3 regions of the Fictibacillus sp. S7 genome follow, and region 3 is predicted to be linked to each of the others. Evidence: riboswitches for the same ligand, from Rfam matches in the RefSeq annotation. Region 3 holds a riboswitch; each other region holds the start of a gene.
What was found. Region 3 has a riboswitch for S-adenosylmethionine ahead of DMO16_RS21805 (methionine ABC transporter ATP-binding protein). Riboswitches for the same ligand answer to the same signal wherever they lie in the genome.
Positions count from the first base shown of each region.

Region 1: it holds a riboswitch for S-adenosylmethionine, as region 3 does, so the genes downstream of both, metK (methionine adenosyltransferase) here and DMO16_RS21805 (methionine ABC transporter ATP-binding protein) in region 3, are expected to answer to the same signal.
Region 2: it holds a riboswitch for S-adenosylmethionine, as region 3 does, so the genes downstream of both, DMO16_RS20075 (alpha/beta hydrolase family protein) here and DMO16_RS21805 (methionine ABC transporter ATP-binding protein) in region 3, are expected to answer to the same signal.

Region 1 covers NZ_QJKL01000001.1:4,624,555-4,634,395, reverse strand. Annotated here, with positions in the region: gene DMO16_RS23545 (gamma carbonic anhydrase family protein) at 1-148, shown strand, start outside; gene DMO16_RS23540 (VOC family protein) at 121-522, opposite strand; gene DMO16_RS23535 (spore coat associated protein CotJA) at 705-917, shown strand; gene DMO16_RS23530 (spore coat protein CotJB) at 923-1,186, shown strand; gene DMO16_RS23525 (manganese catalase family protein) at 1,211-1,780, shown strand; gene DMO16_RS23520 (phosphatase PAP2 family protein) at 1,912-2,463, shown strand; gene DMO16_RS24515 (hypothetical protein) at 2,481-2,633, shown strand; gene metK (methionine adenosyltransferase) at 2,680-3,879, opposite strand; SAM riboswitch class I at 4,060-4,178, opposite strand; gene pckA (phosphoenolpyruvate carboxykinase (ATP)) at 4,450-6,033, shown strand; gene DMO16_RS23505 (hypothetical protein) at 6,124-6,378, shown strand; gene DMO16_RS23500 (alpha/beta hydrolase family protein) at 6,367-7,170, opposite strand; partial or broken gene DMO16_RS23495 (ABC transporter substrate-binding protein) at 7,317-7,853, shown strand; gene DMO16_RS25090 (cyclic-phosphate processing receiver domain-containing protein) at 8,146-8,379, shown strand; gene DMO16_RS23490 (CDP-glycerol glycerophosphotransferase family protein) at 8,440-9,841, shown strand, end outside.
Region 2 covers NZ_QJKL01000001.1:3,927,082-3,936,922, reverse strand. Annotated here, with positions in the region: gene DMO16_RS20095 (sensor histidine kinase) at 1-520, opposite strand, end outside; gene DMO16_RS20090 (response regulator transcription factor) at 510-1,181, opposite strand; gene DMO16_RS20085 (CDP-glycerol glycerophosphotransferase family protein) at 1,426-1,707, opposite strand; gene DMO16_RS20080 (bile acid:sodium symporter family protein) at 2,054-3,028, opposite strand; SAM riboswitch class I at 3,239-3,345, shown strand; gene DMO16_RS20075 (alpha/beta hydrolase family protein) at 3,472-4,281, shown strand; gene DMO16_RS20070 (thermonuclease family protein) at 4,398-5,168, shown strand; gene DMO16_RS20065 (putative protein N(5)-glutamine methyltransferase) at 5,221-5,994, opposite strand; gene DMO16_RS20060 (TIGR00366 family protein) at 6,018-7,349, opposite strand; gene DMO16_RS20055 (quinone oxidoreductase family protein) at 7,512-8,492, opposite strand; gene DMO16_RS20050 (D-2-hydroxyacid dehydrogenase) at 8,610-9,575, shown strand; gene DMO16_RS20045 (YkgJ family cysteine cluster protein) at 9,735-9,841, opposite strand, start outside.
Region 3 covers NZ_QJKL01000001.1:4,292,757-4,302,597, reverse strand. Annotated here, with positions in the region: gene DMO16_RS21845 (cysteine desulfurase) at 1-702, opposite strand, end outside; gene sufD (Fe-S cluster assembly protein SufD) at 702-2,000, opposite strand; gene sufC (Fe-S cluster assembly ATPase SufC) at 2,022-2,807, opposite strand; gene DMO16_RS24685 (hypothetical protein) at 3,014-3,163, opposite strand; gene DMO16_RS21830 (carboxymuconolactone decarboxylase family protein) at 3,421-3,795, opposite strand; gene DMO16_RS21825 (metallophosphoesterase) at 3,954-4,799, shown strand; gene DMO16_RS21820 (RDD family protein) at 4,882-5,316, opposite strand; gene DMO16_RS21815 (MetQ/NlpA family ABC transporter substrate-binding protein) at 5,413-6,240, opposite strand; gene DMO16_RS21810 (methionine ABC transporter permease) at 6,265-6,930, opposite strand; gene DMO16_RS21805 (methionine ABC transporter ATP-binding protein) at 6,923-7,948, opposite strand; SAM riboswitch class I at 8,027-8,140, opposite strand; gene DMO16_RS21800 (hypothetical protein) at 8,198-8,521, opposite strand; gene DMO16_RS21795 (anti-sigma factor domain-containing protein) at 8,623-9,841, opposite strand, start outside.

The DNA.
Region 1 (9,841 bases), 330 kb from region 3:
AAAGATACCGCCAAATTCCCTGGCGTTTGGCCGTCCAGCCAAAGTGATTCGGGAATTAAATGCTGACGACATCGCCGATATGAACCGCATTCGCCGTGAATATCAGGAAAAAGGGCAGTATTACAAGTCGCTTTCCGAATCCGATTGACGATCGCCGTTAAACTCGATTAAGTTGCCGTCCGGATCACATACATATACCTGGTGCCATGGAGTCTTATTCTCGGGTTTATTATGATATGGCACCTTGAAGTGATCCAGTTTTTTCAATAACCCCGGAATATCGGTCACCCGTATGGCAAAATGGCCATCCCTGCTATCCAGGTCATCCGTTCCTCTTAATGCTTTTCCCTGCGGGTTTACGATCAAATGAAGCTGAGTTGCGCCAAAATTGTACCATACGCCCGGAAAACCAAACTGCGGGCGCTCTTTGTCTGCTTTGAACCCCAATATGCCTTCATAAAAATACAACGCTTTCTTCAAATCAGTTACCACTAGTGAAACGTGATGGATTCCTTCGTACATGGCTTCCCCTTCCATTCATCCCAAAATTTTTTCCGTACATATTGCATGTTCTGGATAAATCATACCACAAGATGATTTCCTATTTAAATGGATAAACCCCAGAAGCCGCGTTTACCTTAAAGTCATATTTCCTACTCTTGTTCAATAAAGTAGTAAGAGCCCTTTTTTTGGAGGTGAAATTATTGAAACCGATAAAATCCTATACCCCTTACCACAGTCCGTTTGACCCTTGTCCTCCCATCGGCAAAAAGTACTACCGCACTCCACCGCAACTGTATATGACGTTCCAGCCGCCGAACCTGCCGCAGTTTTCCCCAAGGGAAGCATTACAGAAAGGAACCCTTTGGCCGGCGTTCTACGATTATTATGAAAACCCTTATGATCGGAGGAGTTAATGCATATGGAAAATAGCCTTCCTGCCGACTATTACAGACTCCTGGAAGAATTGCAGGCTGTGGATTTTGTTCTGGTAGAATTAACGCTGTACCTTGATACCCATCCAAATGACACCGCAAGCATTAATCAGTTTAATCATTATGCACGGGAGCGAAAAAAACTGAAAAAAGCCATTGAATCCCAATATGGTCCCATGCAGCAGTACGGAAACAGCTATTCAGGTACACCATGGGACTGGAACAAAGGGCCTTGGCCGTGGCAAGTGTAAATGTAATTTTATTGGAGGGTGACCATGTGGATTTATGAAAAAAAACTTCAGTACCCGGTTAGAGTCAGCACCTGTAATCCGAGACTCGCTAAATTTTTGATTGAACAATACGGCGGAGCCGATGGAGAGCTTGCGGCGGCTCTGCGTTACTTGAATCAGCGGTACAGCATTCCCGATAAGGTCATCGGGCTGTTGACCGATATAGGCACAGAAGAATTTGCTCACCTTGAAATGATTGCCACAATGGTTGTAAAACTTACCAAAGACGCCACGCCTCAACAGATGCGTGACGCCGGACTGGATGCCCATTATGCGAACCATGACAGTGCTCTTTTTTATCATAATGCAGCAGGTGTTCCATGGACCGCCTCTTACATTCAGGCCAAAGGAGATCCGATTGCAGACCTTTATGAAGACATAGCAGCTGAAGAAAAGGCACGCGCCACCTATCAGTGGCTGATTGACATGTCGGACGATCCGGATCTCAATGACGGTCTCCGTTTCTTGAGGGAACGTGAAATTATCCATTCCATGAGGTTCCGGGAGGCTGTGGAAATTCTGAAAGAAGAACGCGACCGAAAAACCGTTTTTTGACAGTCTTTCTTAAAACCGCTGATTCATCAGTGGTTTTTTATTTTTACAAACTCTTCATACTTCCTTAAAATCGGGACAAACATCCACTTGTATGCTTAAGGAGAAATCAGCATTAAGACAGGAGGATGTTTATGGCGAGAGTGACCGGGTGGATTTATGAAAAAGAATGCAGGTTATTCAAATGGGTAAACAGCAGGCTGCAGCATCGTTTGTTGGACAAGTACTTTAACGCCATTACCCACTTTGGAGGTGCAACTGCCACGATCATTACCACTCTTCTCGTACTGCTCTTTGCACCTGATAATGCAAGAATATTTGCTGCCGCAGGTTTCCTGTCTCTCGTACTCAGCCATATCCCTGTGGCCATCTCCAAGAAATGCTATCCCCGCAAGCGCCCATACCTCATGATACCGGGTACAAAAACCTTCAGTCATCCGCTGAAAGACCATTCCTTTCCGTCCGGGCATACAACAGCGGTCTTCTCCGTCATTATCCCGTTGTCCCTGATCCACCCCGGTCTGCTCTGGATTCTTGTTCCGCTGGGCTTCTCTGTCGGAATCTCCCGGATGTACCTTGGCTTGCATTATCCCACAGATGTCCTCGCAGGCATGATGCTGGGAATCAGTTCAGGAATCTTTTCCGTTTTCTTGGTTAATTCTTATCTCGTTACCAACCATTTATAATGTTCAGGAGGGGTTACATGAAAAAAGCGCTACAGGAACACGATTTGATGATTGTAAAAGAAATAAATCCCACTTTCCAGTCAGGATTCAATCTGCCAACAATCCTCAAATTTCCTGTATTCATAAAATCCCTGGAGCATAAGCCTCCTGATCTGCCGCTCAAAAAATAAAGCCGGCCCTTCCAGTGGGAATCCCAATGGAAGACCGGCTTTTTTATTATGCGTTTGCTTGTTCTTTAAGTGCTTCTGCTTTATCTGTTTTTTCCCAAGGAAGCTCAACGTCTGTACGGCCGAAATGTCCATAAGCAGCTGTCTGCTTGTAAATCGGACGGCGAAGATCGAGCATTTTGATGATTCCTGCCGGGCGAAGGTCAAAGTTCTTGCGCACAAGATCAACCAATACCTCTTCAGAAACTTTTCCTGTTTCAAACGTGTTTACAGCAATGGATACAGGCTGAGCTACACCAATAGCGTAGGCAAGCTGAACTTCAACTTTGTCAGCAAGACCGGATGCAACAATGTTTTTCGCAACATAACGTGCTGCATATGCTGCAGAACGGTCTACTTTGGTCGCGTCTTTCCCGGAGAATGCTCCGCCACCGTGACGGGCATATCCGCCATACGTATCAACAATAATCTTACGGCCAGTCAAACCGGCGTCCCCTTGTGGTCCGCCAATTACAAAACGGCCTGTCGGGTTGATGAAGTACTTTGTATTTTCGTCAATCAATTCTGCAGGTACAACAGGCTTGATTACTTGTTCTTTAATATCCGCCTGAATTTGTTCAAGTGAAATTTCAGGGTGATGCTGAGTTGAAATGACAATCGTATCAATACGAACCGGCTTGTCATCCTCATCATATTCAACCGTTACTTGAGTTTTACCATCTGGACGAAGGTAAGGCACTTCTTCCGTTTTGCGCACTTCAGCCAGTCGGCGGGACAAGCGATGTGCCAATGAAATCGGAAGCGGCATGAGTTCAGGTGTTTCGTTGTTGGCATAGCCAAACATAAGACCCTGGTCACCAGCACCGATTGCTTCAATTTCTTCATCCGTCATCGAACCTTCACGAGCTTCAAGCGCCTGGTCAACCCCCATCGCGATATCAGCAGACTGCTCATCGATGGATGTCAGAACCGCACACGTTTCGGAGTCAAAACCATATTTCGCGCGGTCGTAACCGATTTCTTTGATGGTTTCCCGAACCACTTTCGGAATATCAACATATGTGGATGTAGTAATTTCCCCTGCAACCAGCACAAGTCCGGTTGTTACGGAAGTTTCACAAGCTACACGGGCATTTGGATCGTTAGCCAGGATTTCATCCAGGATCGCATCGGAAATTTGGTCACAAATTTTGTCCGGATGCCCTTCTGTAACTGATTCAGATGTAAAAAGACGACGACTTTTAGACAATTGAGATCCTCCTTCTCTATTTAACGCATAGAGCAATATTTTTATAAGATACGGTACTCATTCCTATATGGATACTTTGTTTTTGTAAAATATTCAGGTTCAAACCATTTTGAGACATAAAAAAAGCCTTTCCCTAAATCATCATACACGAGGGAAAAGGTCTTATATCTACGCCTTCACCTCTTATTTTCAAGGCTTGTTCACCTTGCAGGTTAGCACCTTTTCACTTCATTTTTTGGCACGAAGTGTCGGTTGCTGGGTTTCATAGGGCCTGTCCCTCCACCTACTCGGAATAAGAGTAGCCGTTCCCGAAATATAATAGCGCAGTTCGACAAACCTGTCAACTTGAAATGGCATCCCTCCCTCATCCAGATAGAAATTTTCAGCGTCACTATGTCTGATAATAATGTTTGCCAGTGCTGATCAGAGGATAATGCCTGATTTTCGAACCAAATCGTAAAATGTTAAATAAAATAGTATACATTATTTATTTTAATGTGCTATACTAATTTCAAATTTAGTCATGTTGACGGTGATTAATATATTCTTTAAAAGGACGGTTTTGCGAACATGAATACGGTTGATTCAACGACGACTTTAGATGATATTCTAAACAGCGCAGCTACTCATGAAAATCTCCCAGTACCTATGCTTGTTGAAAAAGCACTGCTCCGCAACGAAGCGATTTTATCTTCGACAGGTGCTCTCAGAGCCACAACTGGAAAATACACTGGACGCTCTCCAGAAGACAAGTTTTTCGTGGACGAAGCCAGTTCAAGCGGAAAAATAGACTGGGGCAAAATCAATAAGCCTTTTAATGAAGAAAAGTTTGATAAGCTTTACAAAAAAGTACTTCATTACTTAGGCCAGCAAGAAGAACTTTTTGTGTTTAAAGGCTTTGCTGGCGCTGATCATGCTTATCGCCTACCCATTCAGGTCGTGAACGAATTCGCCTGGCATAATCTGTTCGCCCGGCAAATGTTTATCCGCCCTACAGCTCAAGAGCTAAAGGGACTGGATGCGGAATTTACCGTGGTCTCCGCTCCCGGGTTCCAGGCTGATCCTGAGGTAGACGGCACAAATTCAGAAACTTTCATTATTATATCATTTGAGAGAAGGATTGTTTTGATCGGCGGCACAGAATATGCCGGTGAAATCAAAAAATCGATCTTTTCAGTTATGAACTATATCCTTCCCGAAAAAGGGATACTTTCCATGCACTGCTCGGCAAATGTCGGACAGGAAGGCGATGTCGCCCTTTTCTTCGGCTTATCCGGAACCGGTAAAACGACTCTTTCCGCTGATCCTCACCGCTCGCTGATCGGAGATGATGAACACGGCTGGGCCAATACAGGCGTCTTTAATATCGAAGGCGGATGCTATGCCAAAACCATCAACCTCTCTCAGGAAAAAGAGCCGCAAATCTGGGATGCTATCCGATTTGGAAGCGTTCTCGAAAACGTCGTCCTGGATGATTTGACACGTGAAGGAAACTATGATGACGGCTCATTGACCGAAAATACAAGAGCAGCTTATCCGATTCAGGCGATTCCAAACATCATACAGCCAAGTGTTGCCGGACACCCGAACACCATCATATTTCTGACAGCTGATGCATTCGGAGTATTGCCTCCGATCAGCAAACTGACGAAGGAACAGGCAATGTACCACTTCCTGTCCGGGTACACAAGTAAGCTTGCTGGCACAGAGCGTGGAATTACGTCTCCTCAGGCCACCTTCTCCACTTGCTTTGGTGCTCCATTCCTGCCGCTTGAGGCAACGGTTTATGCAGAAATGCTCGGCGAAAAAATCGATCACCATGAAGTAGAAGTTTACCTTGTGAACACCGGCTGGTCCGGAGGGGCATACGGCGCAGGTAAGCGCATGAACCTTTCCTATACAAGAGCCATGGTCCAGGCAGCGCTTCAGGGTGAGTTAAAATCTGTGGAAACAGTAACCGACCCGATCTTTGGATTAAACATCCCGATTCACTGCCCAGGTGTTCCTGATCAGGTGCTCCAGCCAAAGAAAACATGGAGCACCCCGGAAGAATATGACCTGAAAGCCAAAGAGCTTGCTGCTCAGTTCAATGATAATTTTTCAAAGTTCAATAATGTTCCTGCTGAAATTAAAGGTGCAGGCCCGCTCGTCTAATAAGAATATATCCAATTGTACCGCTTCCTTTAAGGGAGCGGTTTTTATTTTCCAAAAAAATGTTGCAAACGACACCTTTGTCGCTTATATATCGAAAACCGGTATGAGCAAGCAGCCGGAATTTTTTCATCCTTGATTCATAAAGGTATCGAAAACGGTGAATTTGATCCTGTTGTATCCATCGATGACATGAGCCGGTTCATGATTAGCTTTCTGGACGGGATTGCGATTTCTGCGATTACTCTGACTCACGGATTTATGCAAACAGGCAAGCAGATCGACCTTTTTGAAAATAGCATGAAATCCATGCTGAACGTAAAAGAGCCGGATTTGTCACAACGGTGACAGCTCCGGCTTTTCTTTATTTCGGGTTTTCATCCACTCACAAAATGCAAAGGTAATCTTCCTGTTTTCCTGGGGCGGGAAGTGGTGGGTATACTGGGGATAAAACCAGGTTTCCACCATTCCCTTCGGATCCAGGCATTCTTTTAACACTAACGAATGTGTAATGCTGACATTCTCATCCTTGCAGCCATGTATCAAAAGAAGCGGGACAGTAAGTCCTTCACAATAATGAACAGGCGATCTTGTCCTGTAGCCTTCCGGAACTTTCGATGGTGTTCCCCCGATGACACGCTTCATCATTTTTCTCAAATCTACCCGCTCTTCATAGGTCAGGGCCATGTCTGAAACCCCTCCCCAAATGACTACAGAACGTGCTTCTGGATACTTCAGTGCCGTAAAGAAGGCCATCGGCCCGCCACGGGAGAATCCAAAAATATGAAGCTGATCATGATCAACGATGGATAAAGAACGAAGAACTTCAAAGGCATGGAACGCATCCTGCCGGTCTTCTCCGCAAAAGTCTTCTCTGCCCTCTCCCCCTTCATTTCCACGATAAAAAGGAGCTATCACAACAAATCCCTGGGAAGCAAGCTGAATAATCCGCGGAACCCGTACCATTCCCACTTTTTTTATGCCGCCCCGCAAATACAAAAATCCAGGCAGCATGTCTTTCCCGCTGTTCTTGGGAATGGCCAGAAGCCCTTTTACGGTCAACCCTTCACTCTTATAAGAGATTCTGAATAACGTAATCTGTGGATGTGGAGAAGGATACCGTTGGGCATGAGTGATCAGGCTGCTGTCCAGCACATAAATTCCCCCTTTTCTTATTTAGGCCAACACACAATTTTACCATTCACATATAAAGTATTACATGAAACTTTATCCTTCATTCGAATATAAAGGAGGCTAACGATTTGAAACGTATAAAAGCCCAGCTTATGCTTTTCTTTTCACTGATCTTGACGGCATGCCTGCTGTTGTCGGCATGTTCTTCCGATACCTCGGAAAAACAAAAGCGTGATAAGGTTCGGGTGGCTGAAGTAACCCGGTCCATTTTCTATGCACCCCAATATGTTGCGATTGAAAAAGGCTTCTTTAAAGACGAGGGCATTGATGTGGACTTAAAGACCACATGGGGCGGAGATAAAACCATGACGACGCTTTTGTCCAACGGAGCAGATATTGCCCTAGTCGGCTCTGAAACGTCCATTTATGTAGGTGCCCAGGGAACGAGCGATCCTGTCATTAACTTTGCACAGCTTACCCAAACGGATGGAACCTTCCTAGTAGCCCGAAAAAAGCCGGATTATTTTTCCTGGAATCAGCTCAAAGGCAGCACCTTCCTCGGACAGCGCAAAGGCGGAATGCCACAGATGGCAGGTGAGTTCAGCTTGAAGAAGCACGGAATTGATCCTCATAAAGACATGAAGCTGATCCAGAACATCGACTATGCCAACATTCCAAACGCCTTCGCGATTAGATACTTTACAGACTACATGTAACTCCAACAAATAAAAGGAAATCAGACGATTTCCTTTTAAGATTAGATTTTCTTTATTTTTTGAAGGTTAATATAAATGGTGGTGGTAAATCGTCTATTCTCTTAGGTAAGGATTTAAAGCATCTATTCAAAGCTGGAGAGAATCACCTGATTATACCACACTAATCATCGTTCCAATTACTGATTAAAGTTCACTTTGATGGCGCAACGGTAACAGTAAAACCAGTTCGATAAAACTTCATTATGTGGAGAAATGGCGGTGAATAATGAACCTATATGTAGATAACCTTAGAGACTGTCCAGATGGATACTCAATAGCAAGAACATATGAAGAAGCATTAGCATACCTACGGAACAATAAGGTAGGTATTCTTTCCCTAGATCATGATTTAGGTGAATATGAAAATGGAAACTTGTTACCGAATGGCTATGACTTAGTTAAAACAATTTGTGAAGAAAGATTGAGAGCAGATAAGATTTACCATCCCTTCATCTATTGACAATTATCGGGTAAATAGTATGATTAAAAAAGTGCTTTTTCGACAATTGGGAGGGGTTTTATGGGGGTTAAGCCTTTAGAAAATCCGTCTGAAGTCATATTTATAGAGAATAACTTACTTACAGGTGATTTTTGTGACTTCAACGGTAAGAGAAGTTTGGTAAAAAAGAAGCATAACAAGAAGTATTATTTGTATAAAGATCATGGGGCAAGTAAAGCTAAGACATATGACCATGAGCCGATGGAAGTAATTGATGTAGTTCCGTATGGTAATGACGAAATCATCTTCTATTGTGACGCAAGAAACAATGTTTCATTTGTTAGAAGTAAGCCTCATCCTCGACTTACACACAGCCAAATCGCAGATAAAGTTGAAAAATTGCCGATGTTTTTAACATTTGCAATGATGATATTTTCCTCATTGGTGTTCTTTGGAGTTATGAGATTCAGAGATTATGATTTCAAAGACACACAGTTATCATTAGGTTACAAGAAAACTTGTAATTATAGAATACGATTCATATTTCCAAAGAGCATTAGAAGTAAATTTGCAATGAGAACGGGTAAGTTGTCACTCCTGGTTCATGCGTATTTCGTTCTTATTCCACTTAAAGAAATCTATAAGCATTACCTTGAATCAAGTGAAATCAATGTACCAATGTTCGTTAAAGTTGTTAATGAGCATGGGAACTATTATTACACCTTCAAATTTAGATCCAGCAGCAAAGCAGGAAAACATCATTTCGTATACAATACTCGGTCAATTAGAGTATGGGGAACAGATGTAGAGATGTATGTAAGAAAATCAATAAGCGGTCAGTATGTGCTTGTTGTATCATCCATTCTTAATAAATTGATCCCACTGAAAGAGAAAATTGCATACGTAGCAAGTCGGTTCAGACGAAACCAAGAAGTGTATGACATTTACTTTGAGAAGTTTGCCCAGGGAGCTTCAGAATCAGGATTTGAGTTATTCAAACATGCTGTTACACAGAATGAAAAGAGTATTTACATACTCGACAAGGATAACCCACAATACAATTCACTGAAGGAATACTACCCGAACAACCTTTTTGCTAAGAATAGTATCAAAGCATTTTATCATGTTTTCCTTGCGAACAGTTTCATTTCATCTGACCTGGTTACACATATTCAGAGAAGATTATATGATAATGATTCACTGTTGAAAAAGAAAATACTTGAGAATGATAATAAGATTTTCTTGCAGCATGGAGTTTCTTTAGCGACTGACTTGTTTGAAAGAGGATACTACAACAAGAAAGTTCCTATTTCACCTGATTACATTGTTGTTAATTCAGAGTATGAGAAGAGATTGTTTACACGTAAATCCAACTATGAAGAGCAAGATATGATTCTTACTGGATTGCCTAACCTGGACTTGTATGTTGATTCAAGGAAACAAAAGAAGGATGAAATTACATTCTTGCTTACATGGAGACCTT
Region 2 (9,841 bases), 370 kb from region 3:
AAATACCTATAAACTCATTGCCCTTGTAAATTTTTCTTCCAGCCATCATCAAGTCGATGTGCCGGTTGTTCGGGCTTTCTTCCCAAGGCACATAATAAGTGACATTCAATTTCTCGTATTTAATCTCATTCGGATCCGGGTTCCATCCTTCAAGCTTTCGGTAAAGCTTCGGACGGAGCTTGTGATAGAGCTCATCCCCCGTCAAAAGCTTCCCTTTCGCATCGACCACATAATAGAAAAACTGTTCATCCGACAGCATGACAAAATTCTGAATGGAGGGTTTTTTCCCCTTTATCAGTTTTTCCTTGATGACCGTAACTTCCTGATCCACAAGTTTCTTCAACTGGGTCTCCTGGTTGTTGACGATTACACCGTACATCAAAAAATATACAATCACCATAAACAAGATCAAAAACAGCATAAGAATTCCCGTATAAATCATGGTCAGCCGCCATTGTGTCCGGCTGATTAAATTCAAATTTCTTAAGGGGTTCCAGCGGGCGATGAAATTAATTTTCAAGACGATATCCCACCCCGCGGACACTTTCAATGACTTCCTTTTTCGTCAGCTTTACCAACTTTTTACGAAGCAATTTTACTGTAGCATCCACCGTTTTAGCAGAAACATCGGCATCAATTCCCCATACCCTGTCCAAAATGGTTTCCCGTGGAAGAACTTGCCCTTTATTGCGGACAAGCAGATCAAACAACTGAAATTCTCTTGGTGTCAGTTGAATTTCCCGCTTGGAGGAGTTCACTTTATAACTGGTCCGATTCAAAACAATATCAAAGATCACAACCTTTTCTTCAACAATGGGAGCAAAGTTTCTTCTGGAAAGTGCACGAAGCCTGGCCAAAAGTTCATCAATTTCGAACGGCTTGACCAAATAATCATCAGCACCTGCATCCAGGCCATTGATCCGATCCTGTACCGCATCTTTTGCGGTAAGCATTAAAATCGCCTGGGAGCAGCCCCCGTTTCTCAATCGCCGGCACACGTCCAGGCCGTTTTGTCCCGGCATCATCCAGTCGAGAATCAGAATATCAAACTCACGGGCAAGAGCTGCCTCATAGGCATCCTCACCATTGGTCACCCACTCCACATGATAGTCATTTTTTTTGAGCATATGGACAATTAACTTTCCAAGATGGATATCGTCTTCAGCAACAAGAATGTTCATGAAAAGCAGGCTCCTCTTCTTTTATCATTTCAACAATTGATGATAGCATATTTACTGCCCGGAAGAACGAAAATCCTGACGAATTCACATATTTCCGTGTTTTATCGTTCTTCAATTTTCAACAGTTTTAAAAAAAAATGGTAGACAAAAACCACGTTAGGTGACATAATCAAAATATCAAACGAACATATGTTCCTGTAAACTCCATCAAAAAAAGCCGGTGATCATCACCGGCATCAATCATCTACGATTTAAACACGTGCTCTACAACCTGTTTGGTTGCATTTCCTTTTTCCCATCCGCAAAATTTTTCATAAAAACATTCATAGTTGCCTTTATACTGTTCCATCACTTCATCAATATTTTCAATCGTGCGAATCACATCTTCACTGTCCCTTAAAAGCGGACCTGGAACTTCCTCTTCCAAATTAATATAAAACCCTCTGAGTGTATCCCGATACTTTTCCAGATCGTAGAAAAAAATAAAATATCTTGGGATTAAATAGGCATAAAAATCCTTTATCACTTTTTTCTTTAAAAAGGTTTCAACCTCCTCAAATCCGGAAATATAAACAAGCAACAATGGTAATATAATCACAAAAATTCAAATTTCGTACATATATCGAATAAGACATATTACCCCTTCTTTCGACAGCAGGCAGGGATTGACTAAAAAAAACAAGAAAACCACAGTAAAACAAAGAAGAAAGGAGAATGGTGATGAGCAATGAAGTGCTAAAAAAACACATTCACCAGCATTTCAACAGAAAAAAGATCAAGGATGAGCAGCTTGAAACACTGCTGGTACGTTTCATCCTATCCGTTAAAAAGGAAAAATAATGACAAAAAAGGAGCCTTAGGGACTCCTTTTTTTATGCCGATGTGCTTTCATTGTTATGATGCTGGATCTGTCTTCCAAAATGTTTAGACAAAACAAAACCATAGACCGATGCAAGGATCTGCTGAAACAGCATCCCGATCACGACAGGTACGGCTGTCAAAGGGGAAAAATAAGTGAGGGCAATAACTGAACCCGCACTGATGTTTCTCATTCCACCGCAGAAAACCATGGAAACCATTGTTTCTTTATCATATTTCAGCAAAATACTGACTAAAAAAGACACTAAATATCCGCTGGCTGCAATGAAAAAGACAATGATTCCAATCCACACCAGTTTTTTATCCGCATGCTTCAGATAAGGAGCTGCCACCGATGCATTAATCGCGACTACAACTGCCATACAAATTTTCGATATAGGGGCTATCCGTTTTCCTAACGTCAATTTGATGTTTCCCTTCGTCTTGTGATTTAGAATCATACCCACAATGGAAGGAATGACAATCATAATCAGCAGGTCCTTGACCATTGGCCATACCTTGATGGCTACAGACTCTCCGACAAAGAGAGAAAGACTGTATGGAACCACAAGAGGCGATAACAATGTATCAATTAATATGATGGATAAAGCAAGGGTGCTGTTTCCTTTATAAATAGAAACCCACATGCTGCTCGTGATTCCGCATGGAATGACCATAGCAAGCACCAGTCCAGTAATGGTGTAAGGATCCGTGGGAAACGCTATGTGTCCCACTGCCCAGGCCCACAAGGGCATAAAAACGTGCAGAATGGCCAACCCAATAAAAATGGGGACAGGACGAGACAACGTATTGCGCAAATGGGTAAAATTTGAGCCAAGGCTGCCCGAAAATGTCATAAACGCAAAAATCCACGGAACGAGAAACAGAAAGTTTTTTAGCTCATGTGTCAAAAGCATGCCCAAGAGTACACTGACCGGGGTAATGAGTGGCATGAATCGCTCTAGCTGATGATTGATCTTTTCTAACACGCTTAACCTTCTTCCTAATCATTCTAATAATTTACTATGTTATTATTTTACAATATATAAGATTTAATGCCAACATACTCAGAAGAAAAGGCAGGGACAAATGCATTATTTTTGATACCTTTTTTGAATTGGTTCATATTCTATAATCAACTTATCTTATACAATTGACAAACTATTAAAAATATCATACATTAAATTAAAATGATATACTTCTTATCCAGAGAGGCGGAGGGAATTGACCCTGTGAAGCCTCGGCAACAGACTCCCCTATGAGCACTGTGCCAACTTCAACAAGCTGCTGGCTTGAAAGATAAGAAATGTGTTGACGTGATTCGTTCATTCAACTCCTTCTTATGTTTCTATAAGAAGGGGTTTTTATTTAACTTTAATTCCTACTAAAAAGATAAGATTAGTTAATTATAAAGAATTGAGGAGTTGTTCATATGGAAAAGCAAGGTTGGTTTCTATGGAAGGATTGCAAGTTAACCGCCACCGTTCATTATCCCCGGCACACTTTAGGAATTCTCCAGGCCAAATTGCCGATTGTCATCATCTGCCATGGTTTTACAAGCAACCGAATCGGTGTGGACCGCCTCTTTGTTAAAACGGCCCAGCAGCTTTCCGCGAGCGAGTTTGTCGTTTTGCGTTTTGACTATGCCGGCTGTGGAGAAAGCGAAGGCAGCTATGGAGAAAATACATTTCAAGATTTAATCAGTCAGACACAGGCTGCTATTGATTATGCCTCAAAGCTGCCCTGCGTCGATTCCAGGGAGATCATTCTCCTTGGCCATAGTTTGGGAGGAGCCGTGGCGGTTCAGACTGCGGCAGTCGATCCGAGGGTAAAAGACCTGATTCTCTGGGCTTCGGTAGGAAATCCCTACGATGATATCGTGAATATTATTGGAAAGGATGAATGCCAAAGTTTAACGACAAAAGGGTATGTTGATCATCTGGGATATTCATTAAAAGCTGATTTTCTCCATTCCCTTCAATCCTACCATCCCATGAAGGAGCTGGCACAGTTTACAGGTGACATTTTACTTCTCCATGGAACAGAGGATAAAGACATTCCAAGCGTATACTGCACCCAGTTCTATGACAGCTGCTCCCATAGAATTCATGGAACTAGTGAATTGAAGCTCATTAAAGGAGCGAATCATACCTTTTCTTCTATCCATCATTTTAATGAACTTCTTGCCCAAACATTGAACTGGCTTAACCGCCAGTCAGCCACAGACCGCATCACGATCTAATCGATCATGATGCTTTTTTTATTGAAAAACACTCTGTGAGTAAATAACGTAGTATAATAACTTTTGTGATTTTACAAATCATCGGCAATACATAGATAGAGGAGAGAAAGAAGATCGTGGAAAAAAATCCCCTTAAAAAGCTGCTCAGTATAGCAATGGTATGTTTACTAGCTGTGTTGGCTGCCGCATGCTCACCGGTTCAGGAGAGCAGCAGTCCCGATGGGCAGAGCGCTTCGATTAAAGGCACACCAGCAACTGTCACATATGTAGTAGATGGAGATACACTCGATGTTAAATTCAAGAATGGAAAAACAGAACGTGTCCGTATGCTGCTAGTGGATACTCCCGAAACGAAACACCCAAGGCTTGGTGTTCAGCCATTCGGTCCGGAGAGCTCAAAATTTACAAAAACACAGTTAACCGGTAAAAAAGTAGGCGTTGAGCTGGATATTTCCGAACGTGACAAGTATGGGAGACTGCTTGCTTACATATGGATTGGCAAACAAAACTTTAACCAGCTGCTTTTGGAAAAAGGACTGGCCCGGGTCGCTTATGTGTATCCGCCCAATACAAAATATGTAGACCAGTTCCGCGCCACACAGGAAAAAGCCCAGCAAAAAGGGGTTGGCATCTGGTCCATCGAGAACTATGCCCAGAAGGACGGTTTTCATGAAAATTCCAAGAGCCCATCTTCTAATGAAAACAAACAGCCTGCCAATCCCCCTTCAAATGAGAAACCCAAAGGAAAATGCAACATTAAAGGAAATAAGCAGTCGATGATCTACCATGTTCCCGGCGGCCAATCTTATGATGTAACAAAAGCCGAGGTCATGTTTTGCTCAGAGGCAGAAGCCCAAAAAGCCGGTTACCGAAAAGCAAAAAGATAAGACGCCAGACGGGAAAAGCCGGGATCAGCTAAAACGCGCTGATCCGGCTTTTTTACTTGGTGCCAATAACCACCGTTGCTTGGAGCTCTGAGGAACAGACCACTGTTGAACTCAGGCCCTGCTCCTGAAAAATCCGCCATGTTTCTGCTGATTGGCGGGAGCTTGTTTCCATGAGCAGACTTCCTCCAGGTGCGAGCCAGGATCCTGCTTCAATCGTTGCCCTCCGCTGGATATCATGTCCGTCCAAGCCGCCATCCAGCGCTATCCGGTCTTCATACATACGCGCTTCTGCCGGAAGAGATGACACTGCATTCGTAGGAACGTAAGGGGCGTTTACCACAAGAACATTCACGCTTCCAAGCAAGACTTTTGGCAGCGGCTCATATAAGTCCCCTTCAAAAACCTTTCCGTCCGCCTTGCTAACATTCCGGCGCGCGCATATTACAGCTGCAGGATCAATGTCAGTTGCGTAAAGCCTGATCCCAGGCTTAAGCTCGGCAAGTACGGCCCCTACCGCTCCTGAGCCGCAGCAAAGATCCACCACAGCATCTCCCGCCCTTATTATCTCTGCAGCCTGATGTACGAGAAACTCGGTACGCCGGCGGGGAACAAATACATGAGAATCTAACTCAATCCGAAATCCGCAAAAATCCGCATGACCCATTACATGCTCAAGAGGCACTCCCTCTGCTCGCTTTTCTGTCATTCTGTCCAGTTCTTCGGGAGACACTGCAGCAGAGAGCAACAGCCGTGCTTCTTCTTCCGCGTAAACACAGCCGGCAGCCCTCAGCCGAGCAGCAATCCCGTCAAAAGCAGTAACTTCCATCAGCAGTCCCCCTTTGCAAATGACTAAAAAAACGACAAACCTACCGTAAAGATAACACCAGAAACCAGGAGCGTGGTCACACAATAGCCCATAATGTCCCTCGCCCCGAGCCCTGCGATCGCCAGTGCGGGCAGCGCCCAAAACGGCTGAGCCATGTTCATCCAGGCTTCACCGTAGGCAATCGCCATGGCAGCAACGCCAGAGTCAACGCCAAGCTCCTTGGCCGCAGGCATGATGAATGGACCTTGTACCACCCAATGTCCGCCGCCTGACGGAACGAAAAAGTTTACAAATCCTGAGCTTAGAAAAGCAAAGAACGGAAAGGTTGAAGGATTGGAAATAGAAATAAACGCATTGGTAATCATTCCGCCCAGTCCAGAAAGCTCCATCATCCCTTGAATACCCGCATAAAACGGAAATTGAATCAAAATGCCTGCGGTACCTTTTGCCGCATTGGAAACAGCATTCATGTAGGAAAGCGGTGTACCATGCAGCAGGAGACCGGTCGTGAAAAACAGTAAATTAACAGTATTTATATCGATTTTAAATCCGTTTTGAACTATGTAATAAACAATATAAGAATATCCGAGAACCGAGATGACCAAGCTCAGCAGCCGACTGTTTTCCATGGAAACCGCAAATGTTTTTTTCGTATCAACAGGAGCAGTGGCGATAGCCGCAGAAACCTCATCTTCTGTTAACAACTTCGGATCAATCCCGATCACATCTTTTCCTGTTGGCATCATCATCTTGGCCATAATCGGCAGAACGATAAGCAGCGCAAGAGTAATAAACAAATTATAGCTCGTAAAAATGGTATGAGTGAGCGGAATCAGTCCTGCCGTTTTTTCCATTGGATTTCCCGGCGTCGCAGCCACAAGGGGAACAGACCCCGATAATCCTCCATGCCAGGTAAGAAACCCGATATAGGCACAAGCAATCAGAAACCGGTAGTCGGATCCCGGTATACGCTTGGCCACTTCCTTTGCAAACAACGCCCCTACAATCAATCCAAAACCCCAGTTGATGAAACAGGCGATTCCGGAGCCTACAACAACAAGAATCACACCCTGTACCGGAGTTTTCGCTACTCCAGCAAGTTTGACCATCCACTTTTTAATAAGCGGGGAGCTCGCAAGTGCATGTCCGGTAACAAGGACAAGGCTCATTTGCATGGCAAAGGCAAGGAGGTTCCAGAATCCAGATCCCCAGAACTCCACCATATCAATAGGGCTATGATGGGTGAAAATTACTCCTGAGAGAAAAAGAACGATTGTAAGGATTAATGCAAACACAAAAGGATCCGGTAAGAACCGTTGAACGAGAGCGGTAAAAAAGTTAGAGAGCGCTTTCATAATTTCGCACGTCCTTTCTGCCTGAACAGGCTGTTTAAGTCTGTGAATAGATGCACTCGTTAACTATTCCGTTTACAAACCTGAAAATCCTGTCTGTTTAACGTAAATCTTGTAAAAAATTATCGAGTCTCACAAACAGAAGGTCTTACAGAACATGTTGATTTATTCATTTACCATTAGCAGAACTTTACCAGTGCTTTTCCTGCTTTCCACCCAGTCATGGGCTGCCGCTGCCTCATCTAGACGAAATTTCTTTCCGATGTTGATTTTCAGCTGGCCCGCTTCCAGTAATTGAAACACATGAGGAGCCATTTTCTGCAGTACTTCAGGCCGCTCTTTTCTTGTGGTTCCAAGGCTGAAGCCCAAAACCGAACGGCAGCTCGAATGCAGCTTGCCGGCTGGAATGGTGCCGTACTCTCCGCACGAATTTCCAAATACCACAAGCTTTCCGTACTTGGCCAGGCAGTCAAAGCTCTGATCCGTTAATTTTTCTCCTACTGAATCAAGAACAATATCGGCCCCTTTTCCATTTGTGAGCTCGTTTACAAGCTGAGAGATATTTTCTTTTTCATAATTAACAACATAATGAGCACCGGCGTCCTTTGCAATTTGCATTTTCTGTTCATTTCCTACCGTCCCAATCACCATTCCTGCTCCAAGGGCAAGGGCTGTCTGTATGGCCGTAGTGCCTACACCTCCGGCTGCAGAATGAATGAGAACCGTTTCCCCTTTTATCATTTTTGCAAGATTAGCCAGAAGGTGATACGAAAGAAAGGAAACAATTCCGCAGGAGCCTGCCGTCTCAAATGTCATATTGTCCGGGATGGGAAATGTCAATTGAGCGTCTGCTCTCATATATTCCGCGTAGGAACCATCATGGGGAAAGGCAAGCACCCTCTGGCCTTCATGGATGTTCAGCACATCAGGACCAACCTTCTCCACAATCCCTGCTGCCTCCAGTCCTGGAATAAATGGAAGATTCCCCTTCCCTTTTGTCCCTACCCTTGCTTTAATATCGGCATAATTGACAGAAGTAGTTTTTACTTTGATTAATACCTGATCGGAACCAATCTGAGGGACAGCTGTTTCCGACCATGTCATGTTTTCTGAACTTCCAAAGTTTTTTACTATAATCGCCTTCAAGTGACTTCCTCCTTTTTTCTTATCGTAACAGAACACTTTAGCCCAAGAGCATGTTTACACAAAAATTTCTCACCTTCTGGTAAACTGGACAAAAACACACAGACAGGATGGGATAAGATGACAGCACGTAAATTGCTCATTGCTCAAAATATTGACGATTCTTATGTGGAAAAGGTACAGAAAATCATTCCCGATTGGACCATTGTGACAGGCAAGGACAAGGAGATTTGGCAAAAGGAAGCTCCTGATGCAGAGATCATTGCCGGCTGGAAAAAAGGAATGGAAGAATACACGCTAGATCGTGAAAATGCGCCCTTAAAATGGGTACAAACCTGGAGTGCCGGGGTTAACAATCTTCCGCTCGACCGCCTTTCCTCCGAGAATATTCAACTGACCAGCGCCAACGGCGTCCATGCTTTCCCTATTTCCGAAACCATTTTTGGGCTCATGCTCGGCCTCACGAGAAAAATACATACATACGTGCGCAACCAGCAATCCAAAACATGGGACCATTCCAACCTGAAGCTTGAAATCCATGGCAAAACCCTGGGCATTCTCGGAACAGGTGCCATCGGACGTGAAACAGCCAAAATTGCCAAAGCCTTTGGAATGAAGGTGCTTGGTATGCGCCATTCGGGAAAACCTGAGCAATATATTGACAGAATGTATACATCTGAAGAGCTGCACGATCTGCTTCCTGAATGTGACTATTTGGTTGTGACCCTTCCATTAACCAAGGAAACGAACCGCATGCTGGGCAAAAAAGAATTTCAGCACATGAAAAACACGGCTTTCTTCATCAATATCGGACGCGGTGACATTGTAGTGGAAGAGGATTTGATCCAGGCACTGAATACCGGAGAAATCGCCGGAGCGGGTCTTGATGTGTTTGAAAAAGAACCGCTTGACAACAACAGTCCTCTTTGGAATATGGAGAATGTCATTATCACTCCCCACACAGCAGGGTCCACCGAGTATTACGACCAGCGCGTCATCGAGGATATTTTTATTCCCAATCTGAAAGACTATCTCGACGATAAATCCCTTTCCATTAATGCCGTGGATTATAATAAAGGATATTAATAGCCCTTACAAAAAGACTGTTGCTTGGGAGCAATTTTCCTGCACCTTCATTGATAAGTTGTTGTAGTGAAAGGTGCGAGATCCTCGAAAATGAAAAAAGCAGCAGCCTGGAAGGGAAAACACCTACTTTTAAGAGCAACAAAAATTACGCAAGAAGCTTTACTTAAAATCGTTCCATGTATAATCCACCGACAAAACCCCGATCGTTTTGTGTTCAAGAGGCTGGCCATCAACTGCCAGTCCCGGGTTTTTGAAGCAGACCAACT
Region 3 (9,841 bases):
TAGGACTCCAATGCCTGTTGGTCCGCACATCTTATGGGAAGAAAAAGCAAAAAAGTCACAATCGAGGTCTTGAACATCGACCTTCAAATGAGGTGTGCTCTGTGCTCCGTCAACCACCATTATCGCCCCGTGTTTATGGGCAATGGCGCCAATTTCCTTTACGGGGTTAATGGTGCCAAGAACATTGGAAACTTGCATAACCGATACAATCTTAGTATGTTCAGTAACTGTGTTTTCCACGTCCTGAAGATCGATGGAACCATCTTCTTTTAATGGAATATATTTAAGCGTTGCTCCGGTTTTCTTGGCCACCTGCTGCCATGGAATAATGTTGCTGTGATGCTCCATCGGCGTGATGACAATCTCATCGCCCTCCGACAAGTTGGACAAACCGTAGCTGGCTGCCACTGTATTGATAGAAGTTGTTGTCCCCCGTGTAAAAATCACTTCCTGCGTGGATTTTGCATTAATAAAACGGCGGACCTTTTCGCGTGCACCTTCATAGGCATCCGTTGCCCGGGTACCCAGGGTATGCACACCACGGTGAACGTTTGAATTGTATTCGCGGTAATACTTTTCCAGCGCTTCAATGACAGGTACCGGCTTTTGGGAAGTTGCGGCACTATCAAAGTAAACAAGCGGTTTTCCATTGACTTCCTGATGCAGGATCGGAAACAGCTTTCTTACTTCTTGTGCGTTCATTATCTTACTTTCCTTTCTATTACCTCAACCAAACGTTTTTTCACGGATTCAAGCGGCATTTCGTTCACCACAGGTCCAAGGAATCCATGGATGATCAATCGTTCAGCCTCAGCTTTTGATATTCCCCGGCTCATAAGATAGAACAATTGAATCGGATCAATTCGTCCGACTGAAGCAGCATGGCCCGCCGTAACATCGTCCTCATCAATCAACAGGATCGGGTTGGCATCACCACGTGCTTTTTCACTCAGCATCAAGACGCGTTCTGTCTGTTCACCGTTCGATTTTGTCGCACCATGCTCGATCTTCGTAATTCCGTTAAAGATGGAACTTGCAGCGTCCTTCATTACACCATGTGTCAGGATGTAGCCTTCTGAGCTTTTTCCGTGGTGGAAAATTTGAGCCACAAAGTTTTGCTTTTGATCACCTTGGCCGATGTTTACCGTTTTTGTATCAGTAAATGACCCATCGCCTACAAGGTGTGTTGTATTATCTGAAACCGTATTTCCGTCGTTCAGCTGACCCAGAGCCCATTCAATTCTGGCATCCCGTCCCGCACGGCCTCTGCGGTTAAAATAAGAAGTCATGCCTTTCGCCAAGTTGTCTACGGCACCGTAAACGACTTTCGCTCCAGGACCTGCAAAGACTTCTGATACGATATTGGATACAGAGTCTCCTTCATTGTTGGTGGAAAGATAGTTCTCAACATAGGTTACAGAACTGTTGTCTTCTGCTGCAACGATGACGTGATTTACAAGTCCTGCCTGCTCATCATCATGGAAATAAATCGCTTGAAGCGGAGCCTTTAATTCAACATTTTTAGGAACATGGATGAAAGCTCCATTGTTGACTAAGGCAGCGTGAATAGCTGTCAGACGGTTTTCATCAACGCTGACTCCATCCTGCATGAAATATTTCTGAAGAAGGTCTCCATGTTCTTTCGCAGCCGTAACAAGGTCAGTAAAAATAACGCCTTGTGCAGCCAATTCATCAGTTACTGATGAACGAAGGGTTTTCCCGTTTTGAATGACAAGAAGGTTTCCTGTTTCCCCATCTTTACCAATAAGGGCTTTTACTTGTTCAGGCAGCTCAGTTCCGTTCTCTTTGCTGCTGATATGGTTAAATTGAGTAAGGTTCCATTTATCAATTTTCGTTTTATCCGGCTTTGGCATTGGCAACTGCTGTGCAAGCTCCAAAGCGCGCAAGCGAAGGTCTAAAAGCCACTGTGGTTCCTGGCGGCTTTCAGAGAACTTGCTTACATAATCTTTGTCGTATTTAAATGAAGTTTCAACTGACATGTACAAATCCTCCTAACTTGCTTACGCCTCTTGGCCAACAGTTTCGTCTTCGATTCCGAGTTCTTCCTTAATCCAGTCATAGCCTTCTGCTTCAAGGCGCTGTGCAAGTTCAGGTCCTCCTGATTTCACAATGCGGCCTTGCATCATTACGTGGACTTTATCCGGCGTAATGTAGTTAAGCAAACGCTGGTAGTGAGTGATGATCAAGCAGCCAAACTCAGTGTTTCTCATTTCATTTATGCCTTTGGCAACAACTTTAAGTGCGTCAATATCAAGACCGGAGTCAATTTCATCAAGAATTGCAATTTTCGGTTCAATCATCATTAATTGAAGAATTTCGTTACGTTTCTTTTCACCACCAGAGAAGCCTTCATTCAAGTAACGGTGTGCAAATGAGCTGTCCATTTCAAGAAGTTCCATTTTCTTATCAAGCTCACGGATAAATTTCATGAGAGAGATTTCTTGGCCTTCCTCACGGCGGGCGTTAATGGCAGAGCGCAAAAAGTCCGCATTCGTAATACCGCTTACTTCACTTGGGTATTGCATTGCAAGGAAAAGTCCTGCTTTTGCACGTTCATCAACTTCCATCTCAAAAAGATCTTTTCCGTCAAATGTAACGTTACCCTCGGTTACTTCATACTTTGGGTGCCCCATTAACGCTGAAGATAAAGTGGATTTACCTGTTCCGTTCGGTCCCATGATTGCATGGATTTCCCCGCCATTTATTTCAAGGTTTAACCCTTTGATAATTTCCTTATCTTCGATAGAAACACGCAGGTTTTCAATCTTTAAGTTTGGTGTAGACATATGCATTTACCTCCATCTTATATTTCAATGAAATATATTGTTAATGTGAACAAGAATGAAAGCTTCTCTCATTCCATTCTCAATTTATTCTCATTCTAATATTATAACAAATTTATTTTATCTTCAACCTTATGAGCTTTCCGGAAAAAGATAAATCAAACAGAAAATCAGCATTCGTTGGTTGAATGCTGATCCCACTTCATATACTATAGGATTTTTCGTTCCATTTCATTACTTACTTCCAAACTTTTTTGATATTCTTTTTCACGTTCTTGTTCAATATCCAACCGTTTGTCAAGATTGCGTTCATACTCAGCGTAACCAATGCCATGATTCTTGTGCATAGCCTTTTCCATTTCAGAAGTGTGGTTAACTTTAATCGAGTGAATAATAAATCATCCTTTCGTGTTATGAACACTAATTATAACCACTATTAGCCTAACAAACGTATGATTCCTTATCAATTTCCATATTCTACGATATAAAAAAAGCCTATACGGTATACACCGGATGCACTTTAATGCCTTCCATATCCTTATAAATCCGGTTAAATCCTCTCCCGTTCTTCCATTTTCTGAAAAGCGAAAAAAGAAGCTCCCTCTGGAACTCCTTTTTACTGCATGGGATTATTTAATTCCTGAATGCATTCCTGTACCAGTGTCACTCCCTGGCTCATCGCCGCACCTCCTCCAAAAGCTGCTGCTACTCCAACAGCTTCGAGGATTTCATTCTCACTGGCTCCCTGATCCAGACACCCTTTTGTGTGATAAATAATACAATATTCGTCCTGGGCACAAATACTGATTCCCAAGGCAATCAGCTGTTTATTTTTCTCAGTGATTTCCCCCTCTTTAAAGCAGTGACGGGTAAATTCATTGTAGGAATGAGCCAGTTCGGGCATATGGTCCGTATACTTTCCAAGGCCTTCCTTATACCTGATCAAATGAAATTGCGTTGAATTCTTTCCGGGCATTTCTTGATGTTCCATTTGTTTCATCCTCCTGTCCTTAAAGTAGACAAGTCTTAGTATGAGTTAATGCTTCTTGTCTTATGCCTTTCACTTTTTCCAACAGAAATTTTTGTTTCCACTTAAAAAGGGAATATAATGAGAGAAAAGACGTTATAAGAAAACAGAAGGAGAAAGAGATGGAAGAGGAAAAAGTTAAAAAATCATTGATAGCCGGATCTGTTGGATTAGGGACAATAGCAGCTGTTGCAGGCACTGCCGCAATTTATTCTTCATTCATAGAGCCTTACTGGTTTGACATTAAGAAAGTGACCATCAAACTGCCTCGCCTTCCCGAAGCGTTTAAAGGGGTACATATTGTTCAGATCAGTGATTTCCACCTTGGATTTCATTTCAGAACAAGACATATCAATAAGATGGCTGAAAAAATACAGAAGCTGCAACCGGACCTTGTCATTTTTACCGGAGACCTGGTCAATTCGAAACGTTCTCGCTGGTCTGCAGTAAAAAGCATACCAGGCTTAAAAAGTATTGAAGCTCCGCTTGGAAAATTCGCTGTGCTCGGAAACCATGATTACCTTGAAGACATTGATACGATCTCTGAGCTATTGAGAAAAAGCGGCTTCGAACTGCTTGTAAATGAGAACAGGAAACTGACAAAGGGGAATGACAACTTCTATATCGCAGGACTTGATGACTACCTGCAAGGAGAGGCAGATATTGAGAAATCTCTGGAGGGCATTCCGGAGGATCAGTTCACACTTTTTCTCGCCCATGAACCGGATTATTTTAAGGTAAGCTCAAAATTCCCCATCGATCTTCAGCTGTCTGGCCACAGCCACGGCGGTCAAGTGCGGATGCCGCTGTACGGGCCAATTATCACTTCACGTATGGGAAGAAAATTCCACACCGGCCATTATGAGTCAGAAGAGAAACATTTGTATACCAACAGAGGAATGGGAACGACCCACCTTCCCTTTCGCTTCTTTTGCAGGCCGGAGATTACATCCATTGTTTTAGAATAGAAACATTTTTGTGGGAATTTCCAGCAACAAAGTTACGAAAACAAAAAAGACGGCTCCCGGACCTGGAAGCCGTCTTCTTTACTTATCCTTCCTTTTGAGGCGGAAGATGGGTGACATAGGTTCCTGCGATAAAATCATGAATACTTCTTTTATCTTTTCGAATCCCAACCATAAAAGCACTGACAATCAATCCAATTCCAAGCGTTACTGCGTAAATAATCCCTCCGACCAGAACTCGCATCAGCATGGCACCAAGCCCCAGCTTGCTGCCATCAGCTTTAACGATCCGAACCCCGCAGATTCTCTTTCCAACCACGTACCCGTGCCAATAGATGGGCAGCAATAGGGCATAGAGGAAACTGATGATATCGAGGTACCAATTTTCTCCCGGTTGACCGGAAGCAAAGTCTCCGGTAATTAAAAAACCAATGATAGCTAATGGAATGCCGATAATAATGCCATCCAGCAAACAGGCTCCTACCCTGATCCAAAATCCCACTGGCTGTTGAACGTCCATCTTGTACCCCTCCCTGATTGGTTAGTTTTAAGTCATCTAACTTTATTACAATGGGACAAAAAAAAGAACAGCCTGTGGCTGTCCTTTTATGGCACCTTATTTGTTTACTGGTACAACTGCTCCTTTGTACTTCTTCTTAATGAAATCCTGGATTTCTTTTGAATGAAGAACCTGCACAAGGGTTTTGACTGTTTTGGCATCTTTATCGCCTTTACGTACAGCGATAATATTGACAAACGGTGAATCTGCGCCTTCAAGTGCGATCGCATCTTTTTGAGGATTCAATCCAGCATCAATCGCATAGTTGGTATTGATCAGCACCGCATCGCCTTCACCATTTTGGTAGGCTTTTGGAAGTAGTCCTGCTTCAACATCCGCTTTGAATTTAAGGTTCTTTGGATTTTCTGCAATATCCTTGATTTGAGCATTATACCCTTTGCCTTTTTTGAGCTTGATCAGCCCTTCTTTTTCAAGCAGTGACAGCATACGGCCATGGTCGGCTACAGAATTACTCATAATGATGGTTGCGCCCTTTGGAAGGTCTTTTAGCGATTTATACTTTTTGGAGTATACACCGATCGGCTCAATATGAATTCCGCCTGCATTTTCAAATTTGTAGTTTTTGTTTTCCTTCATTTGTGACTCTAAATAAGGAATATGCTGAAAGTAGTTGGCATCAATCTCTTTATTTGCAAGAGCTTTATTCGGTAATACATAGTCCTGAAACTTTTTGATTTCAAGATCAATTCCTTTTTTCTTCATTAGCGGTACAGCCTGTTCAAGAATTTCGGCATGCGGAACGTTGGATGCCCCTACAACAATTTTTTTATCAGCAAGCTTTTTGTCTCCTCCGCTGTTTGCACCGCACGCAGCAAGGGCTGTTGTCATGGCCAACAAAAGAATGAGTGTAATCAATTTTTTCATGGTTTTCCTCCTGATTGTCTATTTTTATCGTTTATCCAGGCGTCGGGTAATAGTATCCCCGATAAATTGGATAAGGAAGACGATAATCAAAATAATAACTGTGGCAACAAACGTAACATCATTTTGTGTACGCTGGAAACCGTCTAGAAAAGCCCGGTCACCTAAACCCCCTGCGCCAACCACACCAGCCATTGCGGTATAGCCCACAAGCGCGATGGAGGTTACAGTGATCCCTGAAATCAAAGCGGGCAAGCTTTCAGGAATAAGCACTTTAAATATGATTTGGGTATTGCTCGATCCCATGGATTTCGCAGCTTCAATGACTCCTCTATCCACTTCTCGGAGAGCGATCTCAACCATTCGTGCATAAAATGGCGCTGCCCCGATTATAAGTGCCGGGAGCGCAGCATTGGCACCAAGCATGGAGCCAACCAAGAAGAGTGTAAATGGTATCAACAAAATGATTAAGATGATAAAGGGTATCGAACGAAAAATATTAACGATTGCCGCTGTAATTACATTAAAAAGCTTGTTCTCCCACAAGTTTCCTTTCCCCGTAAGAAATAAAGCCAATCCTAAAAACAAGCCAATAACGAAGGTGGCAATAACAGCTACTGCAGTCATGTACAGCGTCTGACCTGTAGATGTTAACATCACATCCCATTCTACATTCGGGAACAGATTACTCATATGAAACCACCTCCACTTCGACTTGCTGTTGGTTCATGTAATTGATTGCATCAGAAACTTCTGAATCAACCCCTTCGAGCTGTATAAAGAGTGATCCATATGCACCGTTTTGTGTTTGTGAAACCTTGCCCTGAAGAATGTTAACCTGAACGTTGAATTTTCGGATAACCTCTGTGATAATAGGCTGCTCAGCGCGTCCTCCGACAAATGTCAGCTGTACAATCTTGTTTTGCGGCTTTTCTGAAGCCAGCTGTTTAATCACATCCGTTGTTTCTTCCGGTTCTGTGATCTGCTTCACAAAATCTTTCGTAATTTCCTCGGAAGGATGACGGAAGACGTCCAGGACTGGTCCCTGCTCTACCACTCTTCCGTTTTCCATGACAGCCACCCGATGGCAGATCTTCCGTATGACATGCATTTCATGAGTAATCAGGACAATCGTCAATCCGAGTTTTTCGTTAATCTCAACCAACAGATTCAGGATGCTGTCGGTGGTTTTCGGATCAAGCGCCGATGTCGCTTCATCACAAAGAAGCACTTTTGGGTTATTGGCCAATGCCCGGGCAATACCGACCCTCTGTTTTTGTCCTCCGCTCAGCTGGGACGGATAAGATTCTCCCCGGCCTTCGAGGCCAACCAGTTTAATCAGTTCATCCACCCTTCTTAACCGTTCAGCTCTTGCCACCCCGGCAATTTCAAGAGGGAAAGCAATGTTCTCCCTTACGGTACGGGACCAAAGCAAATTAAAATGCTGGAAAATCATGCTGATTTCCTGACGAGCTTTCCGAAGCTCGCTCTTGCTCAGCTTGGACAAATCCTGTCCGGCTACCGTTACACTTCCGCTCGTCGGCCGTTCCAGCATGTTCAGCATACGGATCAACGTACTTTTTCCGGCACCGCTATATCCTATTATTCCGAAAATTTCACCTTGATCTATTGTAAGATTGACCTGGTCAACCGCATTGACCGGTCCGTCTTTCGTCTTAAAGATCTTGCGCACTGCATCTAAAGTTATCAAAAGACTGGATTCCTCACTTTCATAAAAAATGCCCTTCTGCGAATATGAGCAGAAGGGCATTGAATTTATATGCGCCATCTCTCATCTCCCAAAGCATGCGCTTTGCAGGAATTGGCACCATTTTAAACAGGATTGCTGTTTAACGGTTGCCGGGTTTCATCGGGCCAGTCCCTCCACCTCTCGCGATAAGAACGAAATGTTTAAGTTTTCAGCTTGCAGTATGGATTTTATCATCACGTACATTTACTGTCAAACCATTTCTTTTGTCCCTGTTCGTTGACTGCGGGCCAAGTACAGTAATGATTCGAGTTTTAACTGTTCTCTGTATGTCCCTGTAAAAGACAGCTTTCCTTGTTTGATCAGTTTGCTCAAATGACTTTCACCATTGCAAACAAGCCGTAATTCCTCATCATTGCCTGAAAGCAGTATTTTTCTTTGCTTCTCCGTGATGGTGTTGATAAAGGTGATACAGATGGTTTTCCCTTCCAGTGATACACTCGCCCTCTCATTCCCCACAAGCGGACGGAGAAAATCTGTTTTTTGAATATGATCCACCCATTGATCCCAATTCATCAAAATTCCCCCTCGTTATATCCCTTCTAAAAGGGTTCGAGGAGGCTGGACCCTCTTCCTGTAAGGATCCTTCGACAGTTAAAGGGTCCTTCTGTCGATTTTTAGCTTGCTTTCTTTTGATGACGATGACCTGGATGTTCCTTTTTGGGCGTGGCTTGGCCTCTGCCCCACTTTTTCTCATGGTTAAACCGTTGTTTTTGCGGCCCCGGTTTGTCTTTGTTCATCTTTTTCTTATGGACGGGTACGGTTTTCACCTTCATCTTGTTTTGATCCTTCGGTGAATTTCGGAAAGAAGGCTGCGGCGTTGGCTGGCCTTTTCCCGGTGGTTTCTTCCATTTTTTATCCGGATGTTTATGTACAGAGCCGAATGAATGAAACTCGGCCTGATTATTTTGACTCATCACTTTCCTATTCTCCTGCTGGGCAGGTTCAGCAGATTTAACTGTCATTTTTTTATTGCTTTGCATCGAATCCGCTTTTTTATTCGTTTCTTTATATGAGGTTTTTCTTACTGGTTCAGTCTTGGCGGATGGTTGTTTAACCGCCTTTTTTGGATGGGTCTTTTCAGGCTGGATATTTCTCTCGTTCCGCTTGATTTTTTCGGGTACTTCCATGTCTTCCTTATTCTTTTTATGCTGCTGGTCGTTTTTCTTCTCCATCTTTTTTTTCAGCTCGGAAAATGACATCTTTTTGACGTCTTTTAAAGAAAGCGGATCATGGTTTTGCTTTGCATAAAGATACATCAAATATTTCCCTGGCGATACTCCATTTTTCTTTGCTGCATTACGCTTTTTTATATCAAGGCTCTTGATGTCGATGGCTGCTTTCTCATTATAGACAGCAGCATTGCGTTTAATGGCTGTTACAGCATCTTGGAGGGATGAAGACATCTTTTTATCACTTTGATCCACAATAGTAGACGCAATCAGCACGTCCGGATTCTTGGAAAGATAACCTTGTTGGTCATAAGCATTCAACAGTGAAGAAGCAAATTGAAACAGGCTGACATCCTTCGCATACTGAAGGGAGTGGATCAGGTTTTCTCCTTCCGGGTTGAACGCTTTTACTTGAACGACCTGAAGATTTTCATTAACCGCAGCCTCGAGGCTCGGATTCACGTCAAAACTGACATAAGCCGCAACAGTATGGTCGTTGCGGCTCAACGGGTTTACACCCGAAAATAACACAAATATGAGTAGTGCTCCTATAGACAAAGAAAGTGAAGGAAGAAAAAAGCGCCTGGTCTTGCTTCTGTATAAACTAGAGACGTCATATTCCATTCCCGGCACCAGTTTTTTTCCCCGTGGCAGTTTAACCGAG